Regions from separate parts of the Streptomyces sp. CNH287 genome, predicted to be linked through region 2. Evidence: riboswitches for the same ligand, from Rfam matches in the RefSeq annotation. Region 2 holds a riboswitch; each other region holds the start of a gene.

Region 1 (5,319 bases), on a different contig from region 2:
AGCAGCTTGCCCAGCTCGCTGGCGGACAGCGGCTGCTCCTCCAGCAGTTCACGCGAGCGCGCGGTGACGCTCTCCAGGTCGATGCCGGTCAGCCGCTTGGCGAAGTTGGAGCGGAAGCCGCGCTCGTGGGTCACCTGGAAGAGCGGGCGCAGGGCGAGGGCGTCCCGCGCGGTGACGGTGTGCACGGTGGCGCGCATCATGCTCAGCCGTACGAACTCGCGCTGCTCGTACCGGCGGGAGAAGTCCTCCGCGTCGAACCCGGCGACCCGCGTCCACAGCGAGGTGTAGTGGTTGGCCGGCACCTGGGTCTGGAGCCCGACGAGGTGCTCCACCGCCCGCTCCGCGGTCAGGGGTGCGCGACGCAGCAGCAGCTGGCGGTCGAGAGTGGCCCGGTTGAGCGCGCGGGTGGTGAGCACAGGTGCGGTCGTCATGACGACGACGTTACTGAAGCTCAGGGCCGTCCCGTAACTCCTGGTGGGCCGGGGAGTGGCGTCCTGGGGCTTCGTGTCCCAGGCGGAGGTGCGAGCCCGCCAGGCGTGGCAGGAGCGTCCTTCGCGGACGCGTCCCGTCCGCAACTGCCGGAATCAGCCCTGCCGCCCCCGACATGCGGCCCGGAGGGCGCCCGGTGATCGCCGCACGGCTCCCGATGAGGCACCATCAGGGTGTGCATACGGGGGAAGAGCAGTACCGGGGCGAGGTTCCGCCGGAGATCCGGCGCACCGCGGGCGAGGAGCCGGACGCGCCGGACGGCGGCGCCGACCGGGCCCGCCCGGCGCCCGCCGCACGGGCCCCGGGCGCCCGGCGCGCGCGGCGGCGGCGGGTGCTGGGGTGGTGCGCGGCGCTGCTGCTGGTGCCCGTCAGCGTGCCGCTGGCCTTCCGCGGCGCGGACGCCGACGGCCCCACGCCCATCCCCCAACTGCTGGCCTTCCTGCCCTGGTTCCTGGCGCCGGGCTGGCTGGCGCTGGCCCTGGCCGTGCTGGGGCGGCGCTGGCTGGTGACCGTCTGGTCGGTGCTGGCGCTGGCGGCGACCGGGTGGTACATCCAGCCGTACGGGGACGACGCGCCGCTGCCCCGGGAGCATCCGCCGACGGCCCGCTTCCGGGTGCTGACGGCCAACCTCCAGTACGGGCAGGCCACCGAGGCGCTGCTGCGCACGGTCCGCCGGGAGCGACCGCAGCTGGTGTCCGTCCAGGAGTGCGACACCCGGTGTGCCGCGGCGCTGCGTACGCCGGAGCTGCGCGAGGCGTACCCGCACCGGGTCATCGCCGAGGACAGCGGCGCGGGCGGCTCCGCGCTGCTGAGCACCTTCCCGCTGCGGACGGCGCCGCCGGTGCACGGGCAGCTGTCCATGCCCGGCGCGGTCGTCGACATCGCCGGGGCCCGCGTCCGGGTGCAGGTGGCCCATCCGATGCCGCCGGAGCCCAGCTCGCTGGGCACCTGGAAACGCGAACTGGGGCGGCTGCGCGGCTGGGCCGCCGCGCGCGCCGACAGTCCCCGGGTCCTGGCCGGGGACTTCAACGCCACCCAGGACCACGCCGCCTTCCGCGCCCTGCTGGACACCGGGCTGCGGGACGCGGCCCGCCTCCAGGGCCAGTCGCGCACCCCCACCTGGCCCACGGCCACCGCGCCGCCGCTGGGCGCGCAGATCGACCACGTGCTGCTCAGCAAGCACTTCGAGGCGGCCGACGCCCAGTTCCTGGACCTCCCCGGCACCGATCACCGGGCCCTGCTGGTCGACCTCACGATGTACTGACGGCCCCCGTCCCGCGGCGGACACGGAATCACCGGAATGCACGGAAGGCCACCAACGGGCGCGAACGGCACGAATAGCCCGATATAAGGAACCGGCCGCAGGCGCCGTGTCCGGAGTCACACCGACTCGGCGGAACCACGCGGCCCGGTATCCGCCGAAACGCCAAGTCGCCCTTTCCTCGGCCCTTTTGGAAATACTGCGGGCGCCCGCCTCTCACGCTCAGAAAATGATCCACTGCACAGTGTTGAGCATTTCTTGAATTACTCCGGACGCACCCATTCCGGCACCTTGCCTCCACCAAATCGCTGTGTTTACGTTTCCTCGCCTCCGCACTCATGGCAGGGGCCCCACGATCGGGTCGCCGAATCCTGCCGCCCGTGCCGGGAACCACAGCAGTACCCACGGCAGGAGCGGGGGAACCAGGTCAGTGCCGCGCTGCGCTTCACGGCAGCCGGCTTGGGGTGAAGCCGGAACACCCGGCGCTCTCGGGCGCGACGGGCGACCGGCCGGGCATCTCCAGCCCGAATCCGACAGCTCACCTCGCAGGCGGCGGAGAGGAACTCACCATGTCTCGTGGCCGCCATAAGCGTTCGCGCTCAGCTTTCACTTCCCGGCACATTTCCCGGCTTTCCGTCGCGCTCACCATCGGTGGCGCCGGTCTGGCCGCCCCGCTGCTCACCGCGGGCAGCGCGAGCGCGGCTCCGGCCGCCGCGTCCGCCCCGGCCGCGGCTCCGGCCGCCGCCTCGGAGCAGTCCGGCGAGGCGGGTTCGTACACCGTCGTCGGCGGGGACACCCTCTACAAGATCGCCACCGCGCACGACGTGGAGGGCGGCTGGTCCGCCCTCTACGAGGCCAACCGCGAGGCCCTGGGCGAGAACCCGGACGTCATCCACCCCGGCCAGCAGCTGACCCTGGCCGGCGCCCCCGCCGGCGCCCAGAGCGGCACCGGGCAGGGCGGCGAGACCGCCGCGGCCGACCAGGCAGCGACCTCCGACCAGGCGTACGCGGACAACCTGGACGGCTGGATCAAGGAGGCGCTGTCGATCATGGAGGCCCACGGCATCCCGGGCAGCTACGACGGCATCCACCGCAACATCATGCGCGAGTCCGGCGGCGACCCGAACGCCATCAACAACACGGACATCAACGCCCAGAACGGCACCCCGTCCATCGGGCTGCTCCAGGTGATCCAGCCGACGTTCGCCGCGTACCACGTGGAGGGCACCGCCAACGACCAGCGGGACCCGGTCGCCAACATCGTCGCCGCCTGCAACTACGCGGCCGACCGCTACGGTTCGATCGACAACGTGAACGGCCCTTACTGAGCCGCCTGCTGAGCCGTTCACCCGCGCCCTCGGCGCACACCCGCACCGGTCCGCTCCCCGGCCCCGCCGCCGGAGCGGACCGGTGCGCGCGCGGGGGCCGCGTACGCGGGACGGCGTCACTCTCCGCCCCGCTTCGGTCACCCTCGCGAATCCGTCGTCGCGTTCAGGAAGTGCCCCACTGTTCTTCATCTGCTGTTCTCCCTGGGTCGATACGTTCCGGCTGCCGCGCTGAAATTCGCGCCAGCAACGATCGAGCAGGAGGACCGAGTGACGTTCGAGGAGGAGTGGGCGCAGCTGACAGCCGCGCACCAGTCGCCGGCGTCCACGAGCATGCGCCTCAACCACCTGGGCGGCCCCACCGGAGGCGCCGGCCATCCGGGCGGGCAGGGCGGCGGCCAGGGCGGCCGGCAGCGGCTCAACGTCACCGCGTCCGTGCTGCGCGGGCGGGCGGGCAAGGCGGAGATCGTGCGCGGCCAGTTCATGAAGGCCGACGACGAGGTGATGACGGAGACCGGGCAGGTGACCGGCACCCTCAAGGGCTTCGCCACCGACCGGGCCATCGCCACCTTCCAGGAGCGCTGGCAGAAGCAGATGTCGTTCGTGCGGGAGCAGTTCACCGGCACCGCGAAGGCGCTGCGCTCGGGTGCGGCCGACTTCACGGCGGAGGACAAGAAGCGGTCTTTGACGCTGGGCGGCGCGAAGGACCACGCCGGGCAGCCCCAGGGGAAGCCATGAGCGGGCAGCTCACCTACACCCAGGTCAAGGGCGTCAACCTCACGCCGCTGCGCGAAGCGGTCGCCAAGTGGGGCCAGGCGGCGGGCAAGTTCAGCCAGGTCGGCACGAATTTCGACACCGACGTCGCCAAAGGGCTGGCCGACTCCAACTGGGAGGGCGAGAGCGCCCAGGCCGCGGAGGGGAAGTTCCGCAAGGTACGCAGCCAGGTGGTGGCGGCCATGGAGGAGTCGCACCAGGTCTTCACCGTGCTGCGTGAGGGCCTGGAGCAGTTCACGCGGGCGAAGGGCACGCTGGACGCCATCGAGGAGGAGCTGGCCGGCCACGAGCACCTGCGCCTCAACAAGGCCGACGGCTCGGTCTACCTCGACCTGCCCGCCGACCAGGAGAAGCACCGCGCGGCGCTGACGAAGGCCTACCAGGACACGTTCTCCTCCTACCGGGAGCGCACCCGCAAAGCGATCGAGCTGGCCGAGAACGCGGACAGCGCGCTGGCGCAGGCGCTGACGGCCGACGTCAACGGTGCCAAGCGCGGCTTCAACAGCAACGCGTACGGCAGCCTCGACGCGGCCCGCGAGGCGACCGCGAAGGATCTCAGGACGCTGGTCGACCTCGCCGGGATCGAGCAGGGCAAGATGTCCTCCAAGCAGCTGGAGATGGCGAACGCCGCCTTGGCCCGGCACGGCCAGGACCCGCTGTTCGCGGAGCGGTTCGCCACCGAGGCGGGCGCCCGGAACACCCTCCGGCTCTGGTACAACGCCACCCACCCGCGCAACCCCCTCTACCCCGACACGAAGATCGACGAGAAGACGTGGTGGAAGACCGCCGCGAGCCTCCAGGAGAACCTCGGCAGCACGCTGGCCCTCGCCTCGCACTCCGACAGCCCGGAGATGCGCGAGTGGAAGAACGAGATGCTCCGCACGGGCCCCCAGCGGGTGGAGACCGGCGGGAACAGCAACCCGTACGGCTACCAGCTCATGAGCAACCTGATGCGCTTCGGGAAGTACGAGTCGGACTTCCTCACCCGCTACAGCGACCAGCTCACCGCCTGGGACAAGAAGAACAACACCGAGGGCCGCCCCTACTGGGCGAACACCGCGGACGTCGGCGTGCTCAACCTGCACCACGGCGAGAACGAGTACGACACCGGCCACGACCCGGTGGTCGGCATGCTGGAGGCGTTGGGCCACAACCCGGAGGTCGCCACCGAGTACTTCCGGCCCGGGAAGGTGGACGGACGCCTCGACAGCGACGGCGAACTGAACGGCAACTTCGCCTACCTCACCACCGAACGGGACTGGTTCTACACCGGGGACAACGGCAAGCCCGTGGAGATCGGCGGCCACCAGGCGCTCGGCCACGCGCTGACCGCGGCGACCACCGGCTACGCCTGGGACGACCCGGGCATCGCCGACGGGGAGAACCGCCGTACGGCCGCGACCGCGGACGTGATGGAGCAGGTCGTTTACACCTACGGCGGCGAGGAGGGCCCCCGGCTGCTCCACGAGC
Region 2 (5,319 bases):
CTACCGCCTCCCCTCGGACGGCACGCGGGAGGGCGACGCGGCGGACCTGGCGCTGACCGCGCTGGGCGGCGGTGAGTCCTCCCGGCTGCACAACCGGTTGGTGCGGCGCGACCAGAGCGCGGTGGCGGCCGGGTTCGGACTGCTGCGGCTGGCGGGCGCCCCGTCGCTGGGCTGGCTGGATGTGAAGGTCTCCGGCGGCCGGGAGGTCGCCGAGATCGAGGCCGCCGTCGACGAGGAGCTGGCCCGGTTCGCGGCCGAGGGGCCGAGCCCCGAGGAGATGGAGCGGGCACAGGCCCAGCTGGAGCGCGAGTGGCTGGACCGGCTGGCGACCGTCGGCGGCCGTGCGGACGAACTGTGCCGGTTCGCCGTACTGTTCGGCGACCCGCAGCTGGCCCTCACCGCGGTACGCCGGGTGCTGGACGTCACGGCGGAGGAGGTGCGGGCGGTCGCCGCCGAGCGGCTGCGTCCGGACAACCGGGCGGTGCTCGTGTACGAGCCCACCGAGTCCCCCGAGCAGGCTGAGCAGGCCGAGCCCGCCGACGACACCGCGGAAGCGGACGAGAACGCAGCCGAGGAGACCGTTCAGTGAGCGAGAGCAACACCCCCGCGGGGGCGACGATGGATTTCCACCCCCGGCCGGTCGGCGGCGAGCCGACCCCCTGGGCCTTCCCCGCCCCCGAGCGGGGCACCCTGCCCAACGGGCTGACGGTGCTGCGCTGCCACCGCCCCGGCCAGCGGGTCATCGCCGTCGACGTCAACCTGCCCGCCCCGCTGGACGCCGAGCCCGCCGGGCTGGACGGCGTCGCCACCCTCATGGCGCGGGCCCTGACGGAGGGCACCGACAAGCACGACGCCGAGGAGTTCGCCGCCGAACTGGAGCGCTTCGGCGCCACCTTGGACACCCACGCCGACCACCCGGGCCTGCGCGTCTCCCTCGAGGTCCCGGTCTCCCGGCTGTCCAAGGGGCTCGGCCTCCTCGCCGACGCGCTGCGCGCCCCCGCCTTCCCCGACAGCGAGATCGAGCGGCTCGTCCGCAACCGGCTGGACGAGATCCCGCACGAGCTGGCCAGCCCGGCCCGGCGCGCCGCCATGGAGCTGTCCAAGGAGCTGTTCCCGCCCGAGTCCCGGATGTCCCGGCCCCGGCTGGGCACCGCGCAGACGGTGGAGCGGATCGACGCGGCGGCGGTCCGCGCGTTCTACGAGGCGCACGTACGGCCCTCCACCGCGACCGCGGTGGTCGTCGGCGACCTGACCGGCGTCGACCTGGACAAGGAACTGGCCGACACGCTGGGCGCCTGGGCGGGTTCGGCGGCCGAGCCGCTGCCGATGCCGCCGATCACCGCCGACGACACCGGCCGCGTCGTGATCGTGGACCGGCCGGGCGCGGTGCAGACCCAGCTGCTGCTGGGCCGGATCGGGGCGGACCGCCACGACCAGGTCTGGGCGGCCCAGGTGCTGGGCACCTACTGCCTGGGCGGCACCCTCACCTCCCGGCTCGACCGGGTGCTGCGGGAGGAGAAGGGTTACACCTACGGCGTGCGCGCCTTCGGCCAGGTGCTGCGGTCCGCGCCGGACGGCACGGGCGCCGCGATGCTCGCCATCAGCGGCTCGGTCGCCACGGAGGTCACCGGGCCCGCGCTCGCCGACCTGTGGCAGGTGCTGCGCACCCTCGCCGCCGAGGGCCTGACGGACGAGGAGCGCGACGTCGCGGTGCAGAACCTCGTGGGCGTGGCCCCGCTCAAGTACGAGACGGCCGCGGCCGTCGCGGACACCCTGGCCGACCAGGTGGAGCAGCACCTGCCGGACGACTTCCAGGCCCAGACCTACGCGCGGCTCGCCACGACGGGCACGGTCGAGGCGACCGCCGCCGCCGTCAGCGCCTTCCCGGCGGACCGGCTCGTGACGATCCTGGTCGGTGACGCGGCGCAGATCGCCGATCCGGTGCGGGAGTTGGGCATCGGCGAGGTGACGGTGGTCTCCGGCACCTGAGCCTCGGACCCGGCGCCGAAGCCCGCGCGGCCCCCGCCGTCCCACCCGGGACGGCGGGGGCCGCGCCGGTTGTGCCGCTCGGGCGCCACTGTGGCGTACGCGACAAACAGCCGGATTCGTTTGGCAGTTCACCCCGGCCCGCTCTAGCGTCGGTCCGGCTGTGCATCAGAAGTGCCCGCGACCGCGGCCGACGTACAGCCATCGCCGAGTCCCCCACGGCGCGAGCCAGGGGAGCCGGGGACCCAACCATGAAGTCCCTGGGGTGAATCGGGCGGCCTCCCGCGAGGCGGCCTGTAGGAGACCTTCCTGCTCCGAACCCGTCAGCTAACCCGGTAGGCGAGAAGGAGGGAAAGGAGTACGCCGCCTCATGGCGTTCACCCGTGCCACGGGCAAGCACCGACGTCCGGCCCGCGCCTCTCGCACGAGGGCGCAGCTGGCCGGAGTGGCGGGCCTCGCCACCGTCGGCGTCGTCGGCTCACTCGCGTCCCCGGCGCTCGCCGCGTCCCGGCCCTCGCAGGCCCCGGCGCCCGACACCGCCCCGGACACCCCGGCTCCGGCGGACACGCCGCTGCCGCAGACGCCCGTGCTCGGCGACTACCTCGCCGAGTCGCTCGTCGAACAGGCCCACACCCAGGAGGACGCCGCCGCCCGGACGGCCGTCGAGGCCGCCGCGAAGGCGGAGGCGCGTCAGCGGGCCGAGCAGGCGCGGGAGCGGGCGGCGGAGCGCGCCCGGGAGAAGGCGGCCGAGCGGGCCGCCCGGTCCCGCCCGGCGGAGACGCGTGCCGCGCGCAGTGCCCCGCAGGAGCCGGCGGCGCAGCGCCCCGCGGCGGCCGGCGGCTACGTCCTGCCGGTGGCGGGCTCGTACGTCTCCACGCCCTACGGCGTGGGCGGCGGCATGTGGTCCTCGGGCACCCACACCGGGGTCGACTTCCACGCCGCCTCCGGCACCTCCGTACGCACCGTCGGCGCCGGTGAGGTGGTCGAGGCGGGCTGGGCCGGAGCGTACGGGAACAACGTGGTCGTCCGGCACCAGGACGGCACCTACACGCAGTACGGGCACCTGTCGTCCGTGGCGGTCACGCCCGGTCAGCAGGTCACCGCGGGCCAGCAGCTGGGCCTCTCCGGCAACACCGGCAACTCCCAGGGACCGCACCTGCACTTCGAGGCCCGCACGGGCGCGGAGTACGGGTCGGACATCGACCCGGTCGCGTACCTGCGCGGGCACGGCGTCGCACTCTGACCGGACCTGGCGCCTGACCTGACCTGACCGGCCCTGGAGCGTACGAGGGGCCTGCCGTGTGGACCGCGCCGGGGCGAAGTGCCCGGTACGGTCCACACGGCAGGCCCCGCCGGTCCGCCGCGGCTCAGACGGTCTCCGGCAGTTCCTCCAGGCCCTCGGCGACGAGCTTCGCCAGCCGGTCGAGCGCCACCTCCGCGCCGTCGGCGTCGGACGCGAGGATGATCTCCTCGCCGCCCTCCGCACCCAGGCCCAGCACACCGAGCATGGACGCGGCGTTGACCGCGCTGCCGTCGCCTTTGCGGACGGTCACGGGGATGCCCGCCGCGACGGCCGCACGGCAGAACATCGAGGCGGGGCGGGCGTGGAGACCTTCGTCCCAGCCGACGGAGACACGGCGTTCAACCATGGTTCAGCCCTTCGGATCGTAGGTTGTCTAGACCAGTCTCGCATGTGGTCGGCCGCGCCCCCGCAGGTACCCGCTCCGCCGTGCCGCGCCCGGTCCGCCCGCCCGTCCCCTCGCTACCCTGAACCCATGCGGACCCCGGCGGAACGTGCCTACCCCACCCACTGGGAAGCCGACGTGGTGCTGCGCGACGGCGGCACCGCCCGGATTCGGCCCATCACGCCCGATGACGCCGACCGGCTGGTCGCCTTCTACGAGCAGGTCTCGGACGAGTCGAAGTACTACCGCTTCTTCGCGCCCTACCCGCGTCTCTCCGACCGCGACGTGCGGCGCTTCACGCACCACGACTACGACGACCGGGTCGGGCTGGCCGCCACCATCGGGGACGAGTTCATCGCGACCGTGCGCTACGACCGCATCGACGCGACCGGCCGTCCCGCCTCCGCCCCCGCGGACGAGGCCGAGGTGGCCTTCCTCGTCCAGGACGACCACCAGGGCCGCGGGGTGGCGTCCGCCCTCCTGGAGCACATAGCCGCGGTCGCCCGTGAGCGCGGAGTCCGTCGGTTCAGCGCCGAGGTGCTGCCCGCCAACGCCAAGATGATCAAGGTCTTCACCGACGCGGGCTACTCCCAGCGCCGCAGCTTCGAGGACGGCTCGGTCCACCTCACCTTCGGACTCGAACCCACCGAGCAGTCGCTCGCGGTGATGCGCGCCCGCGAGCAGCGCGCCGAGGGCCGCTCCGTACGCCGCCTGCTGGCACCCGCCTCCGTCGCCGTCGTCGGGGTGAGCCGCACGGCGGGCGGGGCAGGGCGCTCCGTGCTGGAGAACCTCCGGGCCGCCGGCTACACGGGGCGCGTGCACGCGGTGAACAGGTCGGCCGGGGCAGGCGCGCGGCTGGCGGGCCACGAGGCCCACCGCTCGGTGCGCGACATCCCCTCGGGCGTCGACCTCGCCGTCCTGGCTGTGCCCGGCCGCGAGGTGCCCTCCGTCGTCGCCGACTGCGGTGAGCACGGCGTGCAGGGCCTCATCGTCCTCGCCGCCGACTTCACCCGGGAGCAGCAGCGGACGCTGGTACGGCAGGCCCGCTCGTACGGGATGCGGGTCATCGGGCCCAACGCGTTCGGGCTGATCAACACCGACCCGGAGGTCCGCCTCAACGCCACACCCTCCCCGGCCGTGCCCGGCCGGGGGCGCATCGGCCTGTTCACCCAGTCGGGCGCCATCGGCATCGCACTGCTGGCCGGGCTGCACCGCCGCGGTGCCGGGCTCTCGACCTTCGTGTCGGCGGGGAACCGGGCGGACGTCTCGGGCAACGACGTCCTCCAGTACTGGGACGACGACCCCGACACCGACGTCGTGCTGATGTACCTGGAGTCGATCGGCAACCCGCGCAAGTTCACCCGCCTGGCGCGGCGCATCGCCACCCGCAAGCCGGTCGTGGTCGTCAAGGGCGCCCGGCACAGCGGCAGCGCGCCGCCGCCCGGCCACGCGGCCCCCGCCTCCCGCACGCCCGACGCGACGGTCTCCGCGCTGCTCCGGCAGGCCGGAGTGCTCACGGTGGACACCGTCACCGAACAGGTCGACACCGGCATCCTGCTCGCCGCCCAGCCGCTGCCCGCCGGGCCGCGCGTCGCGATCCTGGGCAACACCGAGTCCCTCTGCCTGCTCAGCTACGACGCCTGCCTCG
Region 3 (5,319 bases), on a different contig from region 2:
GCGGGCGGGCCGGACCCTGCCGGGCGAGGGCGACCCACCGCGTGGCCGCGCCGCCGGGCACGCCCGCAGGCACGACGCGTACGGGAGATACGACGCGCCCCAGCCGGGTGAGCAGTACGACGCGTCCGAGCAGTACGACGCGTCCGAGCCGTACGACGCGCCCGCCGCGTACGACCCCCGCGAGGCGTACCCCGTCCCCGTGCCCGTCCATGCCGCCCCGGTCCGTGCCGCGCTCCCCCCGGACCGGAGTGCCGAAGCCGAGCCCGGGACGCCGCCGCCCACGCCGCCCCCCGCACCGAGCCCCCCGGCCCAGTCGCTCCCGCTCCCGCCCCGCGCCGCGCGGCCGGTCTCCCGGGTGCAGCAGATCAGCCCGCTCGGCCCGGCCGTGCCCGTCAGCCCGCGCGAGCCCGCCTGGGAGCGCGTCGGCACCTTGTGAGCCGCCACCCGGAGCAGCGCCGGGCAGGCTCGGGTCGCCGTCGGGCGGACCGGCGGGCAGATTGGGACGGTGACGCACGAAACGGGCGGCGGCTGTACGGGCCGCGGCAGTACGGTCGATAACGGCACGAGCGGCGGCGCGCGCGGCAAGGGCCCCGGCGCCGTGCCGGGCGGTGCCCGTACCGCCGGCCCGGTGGTGCCGCGCCGCTACGACCGCCTGCTCCCCGTGCTGCTGATCGTCGCCGGAGTGGTCGTCGACCTCTCGGTGCCGCCCCAGTACACGCCCGCCGCGCTGTTCGCCGCCGCGCCGGTGGTCGCCGCGCCGCTGTTGTCCGCGCGGGCGACGGCGGCGTGCGGTGCGCTGGCCGTGCTCGTGCTGGTCACGATGCTGTTCGTCGCCGGGGCGCCGGACGAGGGCGACTCCGTGATGCACGTGGCCACCGTGCTGACCGTCTCGGGGCTCGCGCTCGGCATCAACCGCCTCGTTCGGCGCGGCGAGCAGCGGCTCGCCTCCGCGCGCGGCATCGCCGAGGCCGTGCAGCTCGCCGTGCTGCCGGTGCCGCCCGCCCGGATCGGCGGCCTCGACGTGGCCGCCCGCTACGAGGCCGCCCAGTCGGACGCCCGGATCGGCGGCGACCTGTACGCGGTGCAGGAGACGCCGTACGGCACCCGGCTGATCGTGGGTGACGTACGGGGCAAGGGGCTGGGGTCGGTGGAGGCGGTGGCCGTCATCATCGGGGCCTTCCGCGAGTCCGCCGAGGAGGAACCGACTCTGGAGGGGGTCGCCGCGCGGCTGGAGCGGGCGCTCCAGCGGGAGGGCGGCAGGCGGCGCGACGTGGAAGCGATGGAGGGCTTCACCACGGCCGCGCTCGCGGAGGTGCCCGCCGGCTGCCCGGGACGGCTGCGGATCGTCAACCGCGGGCATCCCCCGCCGCTGCTGCTCGCCGAGGGCGCCGCCCGCTACCTGGAACCGTCCGCGCCCTCACTCCCGCTCGGCATGGCTGACCTGGCCCGCTGGCCGGACCGCGCGGACGAGGCGCGGCTGCCGCCGGGCGCGCTGCTGCTGCTCTACACGGACGGCCTGTCGGAGGCGCGCGACAACGGCGGCGAGTTCTACGACCCGGGCGGGCGGCTCCAGGGCCGCCGCTTCGGCCATCCCGAGGCGCTGCTGGACGCGATCGTCGCGGATGTGCGGGTGTTCACGGGCGGTGACTCGGGGGACGACATGGCGCTGCTCGCGGTGTGCCGCCGTCCCGGCGGGTGAGGCGGGCCGGGCGGGTTCGCCGTGAGGGTGACGCGCTGTAGGGGCGCGCGGTCGGCAAGCGGGCCTGACGTAAGGGCCGTACGGGCCGGACGCGGCTGACCAGGGGCGGCGCGGAAGGAGCGACGGTGTGAGGAAGGGATCTCGGCCGCCGACGGCTTGCCCCAATTGCCCAACACTGACAGCTAAGTCCAGGCCAATGGAGAGTCAAAAACCCGGGAACGACTTGGATTCTCAGCCGCAAGTCTATTAACGTTCGATAACGCAGCGCGGTCGTCACTGCCGTCACGAGAGACGGCACCGTGCGCCGTCGCCTAATCCCGCAAGTGCGGCATCGCGAGCAACCAGCACGCGATACCACCGCGCAGAGGGAGCCGGGGAACCACCACTTGGGGTGAATCGGACACGTCCCGCCCATGGACGCGCCCGTAGGAGACCTTCCTGCTCCGAACCCGTCAGCTAACCCGGTAGGCGAGAAGGAAGGAAAGGAGAGCGCCCCGAGTGGCGTCCAAGACGTATGCCCCCGAGCCCTCGTACGACCCGTACTACGAGGTGGACGACCGCGGTTACCGCTCCGGCGACAACTACGGCGGGTACGGCACGCAAACGCTCTCCGAGTCCCCGGCCCCGGCCTACGGCCCGGACCGTGACGACTCCCTCCAGGAGTGGAACCCGACCGAGGACTCCATCCGTCCCGTGCGGGGCCGCCACCGGGTGGCCAAGCAGCGCGGCGGCATGGCCCGCAGCGGAGCGGTGCTCGGCGTCGGCGTGATCGCCGCGGTCGGCGCCGGCGGCATGGCCTCGGCCAGCGACAAGTCGCCCGCCCCCGTCTCGATGCCGGACCTCTCCGTCATGGAGGACCTCCCCGGCGTCGGCAGCCTGGTCTCGGACGACGACGAGGACGCCTCGGACGAGACCGTCCAGGCGGCCTCCCAGGCCCCCCTCAGCTACGCGGCGCTCAGCACCACCGAGGCCGAAGCGGGTCAGACCGACCCGGGCGAGGCGCTGCGCGCCCGCATCCTCGAACAGGCCGCACAGCAGCAGACCGAGGCCGACCGCACCGCCCGCGAGGACGCGGCGGCAGCCGCCGCCCAGAAGGCGGCGGACGAGGCTGCGGCCAAGGTCACCGCCGAGGCGAAGGCGGAGGCGGAGCGCAAGGCCGAGGCCAAGCGCAAGGCGGAGGCGGAGGCCAAGCGCAAGGCGGAGGCCGAGCGGCTCGCCAAGCTCGCCGCCAGCTACACGCTGCCGACCTCCAACTACCAGCTCACCTCCGGGTTCGGCGCCGCGGGCGGCATGTGGCAGAACGACCACACCGGCCAGGACTTCGCCGCACCGACCGGCACCCCGGTCAAGGCGGTCCACAGCGGCACGATCAAGGAAGCGGGCTGGGCCGGCTCGTACGGCTACCGCATCGTGCTGCAGCTGGATGACGGTACGGAGATCTGGTACTGCCACCTCTCCTCCATGCAGGTGTCCGCCGGTGCCGACGTCAGCACGAAGGACGTCATCGGCAACGTCGGCTCCACCGGCAACTCGACGGGCCCGCACCTCCACCTCGAAGTCCTGCCCGGCGGCGGCGACGCGGTCGATCCGCTGGCCTGGCTGCGCGGCAAGGGCCTCAGCGTCTGACGCGTCCGGCGCGCCCGGTACGCCAGGCGCGCCCGGTACGTCCGGTACGTCCGCGGATGGGGTACGTATGGCGCGTCGGCTGCCGCCGCCCCGTCCGGACGCCCCGTCCGGACGCCCCGCGGCACCTGAACCACAGATCACGGCCCGACCCCCCACATCCCGTACAGGGACCGAGCCGCCGCCCCGAACCGACCGGGCGCTGTGCCCCTTTACCTCAGCCCCGGCGAGCAGGAGGGGACGGGGCGGCGGCCCTCGGGGAGGTCCGAGCGGCCCGCCCGCCGGCGCTGCGCCCCACGCCCGGCCGCGCCGCCGCGCTCCCCTCCTCGCGCGTCAACGCCCCGCGCGTGCCCGCGCGGGCACCCCTGCCCCGGCGGCCCTGGTGGACTACCCCCCGACACCAGGGCCGTCGGTCCGCCCGCTCCCGCCGCCTTCCGAGCCCGCCGGTGCGCGCCTCAGCGGCGCGGCTGCCCGTACGCCCGCTCGACCCGCAGCCGTACGACCTGCCGCCGGTCGGCGACCATCGCGGCGCGGTACTCGTCCCAGTCGGGGTGCTCGCCCTGGATCGCGCGGTAGACCTCGATCAGCTCCTCGACGGCCGCGTCGCCTGGCCGGGCCGCGACGGCGGACAGCTCCGCGGTGCCCTCGGCCACCGTCCAGGCCCAGCCGTCCGCGCTGGTCACGTGGTAGCTCGCCCGCGGGTCACGTGCCAGGTTGCGGGTCTTGGCGCGGTCCGCGGTGACGGAGATCCGGAGCAGGCCGGTGGCCGGGTCGTAGGTGTGGTTGACGTTCGAGAGCTGTGGCCGCCCGTCACGCTTCAGGGTGACCAGCACCCCCCGGTCGTACGCGGTGAGCAGCGCGAGCAGTGCGTCCTGCGCCTTTGTATCCGGTGCGGTCACGGTCGTCCTCTCCTGGAAGGCGGGTTGACGCGTCCCACGGTGCCACGGTCCGGCCTCGGCCGGGGGCCTGCGGGGTGTGGGCGGGGCGTACGCGGGCCTGGCCGGGCGGTGCCCGGAGCGCTGCGAGAATATGGGGCATGGACGATTTGAACGAAGAGGTCATCCCCATCCTGCACGTCACGGACGCCGCCGCCGCGGTCCGCTGGTACGGGCGCCTCGGCTTCGGCAAGCGCTGGGAGCACCGTTTCGAGCCCGGGTTCCCCGCCTTCGTGGAGATCGCGCGGGGCCGGGTGCGGCTGTTTTTGTCCGAGCACCGGGAGGACGCGCGGCCGGACACCCTGATCTACCTGCGGGTCCGCGATGTGGAGGCGCTCGCGGCGGAGTTCGGCACGGAGACCCGGACGGCGCCGTGGGCGCGGGAGATCGAGCTGACCGACCCCGACGGCAACCGGCTGCGGATCGGCACCCCGACCGAGTGAGCGCGCGGGGCACGGCAGTTCAGAACTCGGAGTCGCCCCACGCGGTGACCGTCGCCTCGTCGCCCACCGACACCTTGCCGGGCCGCAGCACCGAGAACTTCGCGCCGAACGCGACGCCCCCCTCCGCCGCCCGCCGGTAGTCGGCGAGCGTACGCAGCGGCTCCGGGCCCGCGCGGCTCCCGGACCGCTGCTCCACGGTGGTGACGGCGCAGCGGATGGCGAGCTTCGCGTAGCCGAACTCGGCGCCACCGGCCTCGATCCGGCGTACCCGGTCCTCCGCGTGCGGTTCGGCGTCCTGGTCCGGCCAGCCGTCCACGACGATGTTCGGGCGGAAGCGCGCCATCGGCAGGGGCGCGCAACCACGCGCCGCGAGCCGCTCGTTGAGCAGGGCGAGGCTGGGCAGCGACAGCAGGTGCAGCGCGGAGCTGTCGGCGAAGCCGCTGGTCCCGGGCGTCTGCCCGTCGGTCACCCGGTTGTGCTCCGGCGGCACCCGCACGAGTCTGCTGGGTTCGCCCAGCACCGCCGACAGCCACGCCGCCACGGCGTCGCCCTGGTCGATGCCCTGGTACGGCTTGCGGAACATCTCGACCGCGCGCCGGGGCCCGTCCGCCGCCACCTC
Region 4 (5,319 bases), on a different contig from region 2:
AGTTCCTCCTGGTCCTCGGGCAGGGTGCGGGCGTCGACGGGGTGTTCGGCGCCGGGAAAGCCGAGGCCGCGGGCCACGGCGCCCACCGAGAGGGCGTTGTCACCAGAGATGATCTTGGCTTGGACGCCCTGCTCGGCGAAGTAGCGCAGGGTGGCCGGGGCCTCCTTGCGTATCCGCTGCTCGATGACGACCAGGGCGACGGGCTCCAGGGCGTCGGCCGACCCGGCCTCGGCGTCCGGGAGTTCCTCCATGACGGCGCGCAGCGTGGCCCGCGTACGGACCAGCAGCAGGACGCGCAGGCCGAGGGAGCCGTGCTCGTCCACCTCGGTGAGCACGGGGTGCCCGGCGGGCAGCAGGGCGTCGGGGGCGCCGAGCAGCCAGGTGGCCGTCCGGCCGCCGGACTCCGGCCCCTCCCCACCCGACCCGTCCCCGCCCGGCTCCGTGAGCGAGGCGCCGCTCCAGCGGCGGGCGGAGGAGAAGGGGGAGCTGTCCTGGACCGTCCAGCCCTCGGGTGCCGGATAGGCGTCGATGATGGCCTGCATCGAGGCGTTCGGCCGGTCGTCGGCGGTGCCGAGCACGCCGAGCACGGCCTCGGCCGGTGCCTCCGGATCGAGCGCGCGCACCTGCGAGACGTCCATGGCCGTCTCGGTGAGAGTGCCGGTCTTGTCGAGACAGACGACGTCCACCCGGGCCAGGCCCTCGATCGCGGGCAGTTCCTGGACCAGGCAGCGCTTCTTGCCCAGCCGCACCACACCGACGGCGAAGGCGACCGAGGTGAGCAGCACCAGCCCTTCGGGCACCATCGGCACCAGCCCGGCGACCATGCGCCGGATCGCCTCGGCCATGTCGTCCTGGTCGTTGCCCACGGTCAGCTGGCTGATCACCAGGGCGATACCGGCCGGAATGATCGCGTACGTCACGAACTTCAGGATCGTGTTGATGCCCGCACGCAGCTCCGAGCTGATCAGGGTGAACTTGCTGGCCTCTTCGGCGAGCTGGGCGGCGTACGCGTCGCGGCCGACCCGGGTGGCGGCGAACGCGCCCGCGCCGGCCACCACGAAGCTGCCCGACATGACGGTGTCGCCCGGCTGCTTGAGCACCGGGTCGGCCTCACCGGTCAGCAGCGACTCGTCGACCTCCAGGTCGGCGGACTCGGCCACCACGCCGTCCACCGCGATCTTGTCACCCGGTCCCAGCTCGATGACGTCGCCCAGCACGATCTGCTCGGCGGTGAGCGAGACCGCGACGCCGTCCCGCCGCACCAGCGGGCGGCTCTCGCCGACGATGGCCAGCTGGTCCAGCGTGCGCTTGGCGCGGACCTCCTGGATGACGCCGATCAGCGTGTTGGCCAGGATGACGCCGCCGAACAGGCCGTCCTGGACCGGGCCGACGGACATGATGATCACGAACAGCACGCCCATGATCGCGTTGATACGCGTGAACAGGTTGCCCCGGACGATCTCGCCGATGCTCCTGCTGGAGCGCACCGGCATGTCGTTCACCTGGCCCGCGGCGACGCGCTCGGCGACCTCGGCGCTCGTCAGGCCGCGCGCGGAGTGGGCGGGCGCGGGCGGCGCCTCCGCTTCCGCCGGCGGGCTGGTGGCGCCCTCCGCTCCGACGGTGTCTAGCTGCTGCTCAGCCACGCTGCGGGCCCCTTCATATGCGGTCGTGCGGTGTCTGTAACGGGTGATGCCGGGTGCTGCCAGGTGATACGGGGTGGTGGCGCCAGGCGGCGCCGGTGCTGCTGGAGGGCGCGGGGTGGTGCTCGCGTCGTACGCGGGCGCCCCGGACCCCTATGAAAGTAATCGGCCGGGGTGATCTTCCGCCAGCCACCCAGGTATCCATCGCCCCCCGTACCTGGGTCGGAGTCGGGCCCGAGCGAGTAGTACCACGGTGTGAGGCTTCTCTCCCGCCACCCGCCGCGCAGACCGGCTGCCGCATTCCTCCGTGGAGCGCACCACCTGCGAGGACGCCGGTTCCCGCCCTCCGGTTGAGCCGATAGATGGCAGATGCCGGTTTTTGTACCTGTCGCGGAGGTGTGCTTACGGTCGCTCTGCTCGTCAACTGACGGGCGCCCTGGGCCGTCACGCCGAATCCTGCCGGCGGCCGGGGGGGCAATCGTCGCGCAAGCGCCGTTGGCAGGAGCGGGGGAACCAGGTAAGCGCCGCGCCCTTCGGGGAGCGGCTAGGGGCGAAAACCGTGCGCAGCCGCGCACGGGCGGGCACTCATCCGGCCCGGGTCCGACAGCTCACCTCGCAGGCGTCGGTGAGGAAGATCGTCATGCTCTTTTCCGCTCGCGGCCGTCACCGTCGTCCGGCCAAGGCCGTCCGCATCGCCACGCTGGCCGGGGTCACCGGTGCCGCCGTCGCCCTGCCGCTGATGTCCGCCACGGGCGCCCAGGCCGCCTCGGTCGACACCTGGGAGAAGGTCGCCCAGTGCGAGTCCGGGGGCAACTGGTCCATCAACACGGGCAACGGCTACTACGGCGGCCTCCAGTTCTCGCAGTCCAGCTGGGCCGCGGCGGGCGGCACGCAGTACGCGCCGCGCGCCGACCAGGCCAGCAAGGAAGCGCAGATCGCGGTCGCCGAGAAGCTGCTCGCCATGCAGGGCCCGGGCGCCTGGGCCTGCGCGGGTGCCGGGGGCCTCACCTCGGGCGGCCCGTCGGCGGACGTCAGCCCGGGCGGCGACTCCGGCAGCGCCCAGGAGGGCGGCGGCGGGAGCGCCGAGCAGCCCAAGGCCCCGGCCGCACCGCAGCCGCAGCCCGAGACACAGCCGGAGCCGCAGGCCGCGCAGCCCCAGCAGCCGGCCAAGCAGCAGTCCGGCGGCGGCGACTACACCGTGCGGTCCGGTGACACGCTCGGCACCATCGCCGACGCTCACGGCACCACCTGGAAGCAGCTCCACCAGGACAACCGGTCGGTCATCGGCGGCGACGCCGACCTGATCATGCCGGGCCAGCGCCTCTCGCTCTGAGCCCGGTGCCACCGCGGGTCGGCGGGCCCGCGGTGGCCCCTGATCGCGCAGCCCGCGCTCTGTCCCCCCGGGGCGCGGGCTGCGCCCGTCCGGGCCCGGCCCGCCCCGCGGCAGGCGGCGAACAGCCCGCCCCGCCCCGCGGCGGGCCGCCCGGCGTCAGCCCAGCCCGTCCGCCCGGTCGATGGTGTCCGCGAGCCGCGTGACCTCCTCGTCCTCCGTGCGCGAGGCGATGTCCCGGGCGTGACCGGCCAGTTGGCGCAGTGTCGGCGCACCGGGCAGCCCGTGCTCCCCGCCCCGCAGCGATTCGGCGAAGTAGGCGGCGACGGCTGTCAGCCGCAGGCCAGGCGCACCCTCCTCCCACAGGTCGCCGCGCAGCGCGTCCGTGCCGACCGTCCGCGACTTCTCGTGCGGGGTACGGTCCTCCGGTTCGAGCCAGCGCACCGTGGAGGTAGCCACCTTGCCCTCGGCGCCCTCCTTGAGCCGTACCGCGTAGAGCGCGGTCACCGTGTGGCCGGGGCCGATCTCGCCGCCGTCCACCCGGTCGTCGCGGAAGTCCTCGTCCGCCACCATCCGGTTGTCGTAGCCGATCAGCCGGAACTGCTCGACGGTGGACGGCTCGAAGACCACCTGCGCCTTGGCGTCGCGGGCGCGCAGCTGGGTGTGGCGCGGCAGTTCGTCCACGAAGACCTTCGTCGCCTCCTCCTTGTCCGCGACGTACGTGGTGTGCCCGTCGCCCTTGTTGGTCAGGCGTTCCATCAGCGCGTCACCGTAGTCGCTGCCGACGCCGACGCCGAAGAGGGTGATGCCGTGCTCGGCGCGGTGTTCGGCGACCTGGTCGAGGATGGCTTCCGGCGAGGTGTCGCCGGTGTTGGCGAGGGCGTCGGAGAGCAGGACGACGCGGTTGGTGGCGCCGGCGCGTTTGCCGTCCACCGCCTCCTGGTAGCCCTTCCGCATCCCGGCGGCCAGGTTGGTGCTGTCCTCGGGCCGGAGCCCGTCGACGGCCTCGCGGATGTCGTCGCGCGGGCCGTCGCCGTCCAGCCGGGTCATCGGCGCCACGGTGCGGGCCTCGTCGCTGAAGGTGACCAGCGAGACCGAGTCCTTGTCGCGCAGCTGCCCCACCGCGGACCTCAGCGACGACCTGACCAGGTCGAGGCGGCCCGGCTCGGCCATCGAGCCGGAGACGTCGATCACGAAGGTGAGCGCGGCGGGCGCCCGGCGCGCGGCGGCCCCCGGCGGCTCCTCCTTCGTCGCCAGCCCGACCCGCAGCAGCGACCACCCGTCGCCGCCGGCACGCGCGCCGTCGGCCGTGACCGTGAAGCCGTCGCCCTTCGGCTGCGGGTAGTCCTGCCGGAAGCTGTTGACGAACTCCTCCGGACGTACGGTGTCGCGCGCGGGCAGCCGCCCGTCCCCGATGGTGCGGCGCGCATAGCCGTACGAGGCGGTGTCCACGTCGAGGCCGAAGGTGGAGCGGTAGTCCGGGGCCTTGCTCGGCGCGCTCTCCCGCTGTTCGCCCTTCCGCTCCTTGGCGTCGCCTCCCTCGCCGCTCTCCCGCGACCCGGCCGGTGGCCCGTTGGTGCCGCCGGGCAGGGGCGCTTCGTTGCGCGCGCCGTCTCTCGCGCCGCCCCGCGCCTTGTCGTCCGCAAGGCTCGTCGGCGCGTCCCCGCCGCTCGTACACCCGGCGAGCAGTGCCGCGCCCGCCGCCAGCGCCACCGCCAGCCGCCTTCCCCGGTACTTCATGTCGGTCCCCCATCCGGCCCTTCGGCCGCCTCGTCGGTGTCAGCGGTGTGACGTACGAGGCGGCGGCGGGGACTCGGCGGGGGCGTCACGGATGCGTTGCGAAACGGCGACGGGCGCTCGACGACGGCCGCCGGGAGGCGGCGCCGGGACCGTGCCGAAACACGCCCTAGGCGGGCCGCCGGGGGTCGGTGGTCCCGGCGGCCGAGGAGAGGGACCGGACGTAGCCGCGCTTGACCTCCGCCCAGCGCGACCGCTGCTGAGCGGTCATCCGGCCGCGCAGCTCGGCGAGTTGCAGCAGGTTCGCCTCGGCGCCGGTCGTCAGGGTCTGCGCCTCGGCCAGGTAGTGGTCGTCCAGCACAGCCTCCAGCTCGGCCTCGTTCATGACGGGGACGATGCGCGCGGCCAGCTTGTTGGTGTTGCGGTAGGAGCCCTGGAGGAGGAAGGGCGGCTCGGTGCGGGCGGCCTGGTCCTGGGTGGCCGAGGCGATGTAGGCGGCGTTGACGGCGAGCACGGTCTCGCGTACGTGCAGGAGTTTGCGCAGCACGGAGAGGATCTGCTCCAGTTCGGCCGCCGGGTAGCGGTGGCTGAGCCGGTCGGGCTGGGCCGTGG

What was found. Region 2 has a riboswitch for cyclic di-AMP ahead of H299_RS0120310 (M23 family metallopeptidase). Riboswitches for the same ligand answer to the same signal wherever they lie in the genome.
Region 1: it holds a riboswitch for cyclic di-AMP, as region 2 does, so the genes downstream of both, H299_RS0103030 (LysM peptidoglycan-binding domain-containing protein) here and H299_RS0120310 (M23 family metallopeptidase) in region 2, are expected to answer to the same signal.
Region 3: it holds a riboswitch for cyclic di-AMP, as region 2 does, so the genes downstream of both, H299_RS0122570 (peptidoglycan DD-metalloendopeptidase family protein) here and H299_RS0120310 (M23 family metallopeptidase) in region 2, are expected to answer to the same signal.
Region 4: it holds a riboswitch for cyclic di-AMP, as region 2 does, so the genes downstream of both, H299_RS0101280 (LysM peptidoglycan-binding domain-containing protein) here and H299_RS0120310 (M23 family metallopeptidase) in region 2, are expected to answer to the same signal.

What each region holds. Positions count from the first base shown of each region.
Region 1 covers NZ_AUKQ01000004.1:29,358-34,676, reverse strand. The annotation lists gene H299_RS0103040 (winged helix DNA-binding domain-containing protein) at 1-431, opposite strand, end outside; gene H299_RS0103035 (endonuclease/exonuclease/phosphatase family protein) at 665-1,753, shown strand; cyclic di-AMP (ydaO/yuaA leader) riboswitch at 2,135-2,317, shown strand; gene H299_RS0103030 (LysM peptidoglycan-binding domain-containing protein) at 2,320-3,078, shown strand; gene H299_RS31900 (hypothetical protein) at 3,346-3,813, shown strand; gene H299_RS0103020 (hypothetical protein) at 3,810-5,319, shown strand, end outside.
Region 2 covers NZ_AUKQ01000020.1:40,819-46,137, forward strand. The annotation lists gene H299_RS0120300 (M16 family metallopeptidase) at 1-589, shown strand, start outside; gene H299_RS0120305 (M16 family metallopeptidase) at 619-1,989, shown strand; cyclic di-AMP (ydaO/yuaA leader) riboswitch at 2,182-2,343, shown strand; gene H299_RS0120310 (M23 family metallopeptidase) at 2,357-3,229, shown strand; gene H299_RS0120315 (HPr family phosphocarrier protein) at 3,354-3,635, opposite strand; gene H299_RS0120320 (GNAT family N-acetyltransferase) at 3,762-5,319, shown strand, end outside.
Region 3 covers NZ_AUKQ01000027.1:37,744-43,062, reverse strand. The annotation lists gene H299_RS37705 (hypothetical protein) at 1-436, shown strand, start outside; gene H299_RS0122575 (PP2C family protein-serine/threonine phosphatase) at 506-1,699, shown strand; cyclic di-AMP (ydaO/yuaA leader) riboswitch at 2,037-2,184, shown strand; gene H299_RS0122570 (peptidoglycan DD-metalloendopeptidase family protein) at 2,198-3,325, shown strand; gene H299_RS0122565 (PPOX class F420-dependent oxidoreductase) at 3,778-4,221, opposite strand; gene H299_RS0122560 (glyoxalase superfamily protein) at 4,368-4,700, shown strand; gene H299_RS0122555 (MOSC N-terminal beta barrel domain-containing protein) at 4,720-5,319, opposite strand, start outside.
Region 4 covers NZ_AUKQ01000003.1:302,685-308,003, reverse strand. The annotation lists gene H299_RS31530 (HAD-IC family P-type ATPase) at 1-1,493, opposite strand, end outside; cyclic di-AMP (ydaO/yuaA leader) riboswitch at 2,121-2,277, shown strand; gene H299_RS0101280 (LysM peptidoglycan-binding domain-containing protein) at 2,281-2,973, shown strand; gene H299_RS0101275 (YfbK domain-containing protein) at 3,130-4,710, opposite strand; gene H299_RS31525 (DNA repair ATPase) at 4,877-5,319, opposite strand, start outside.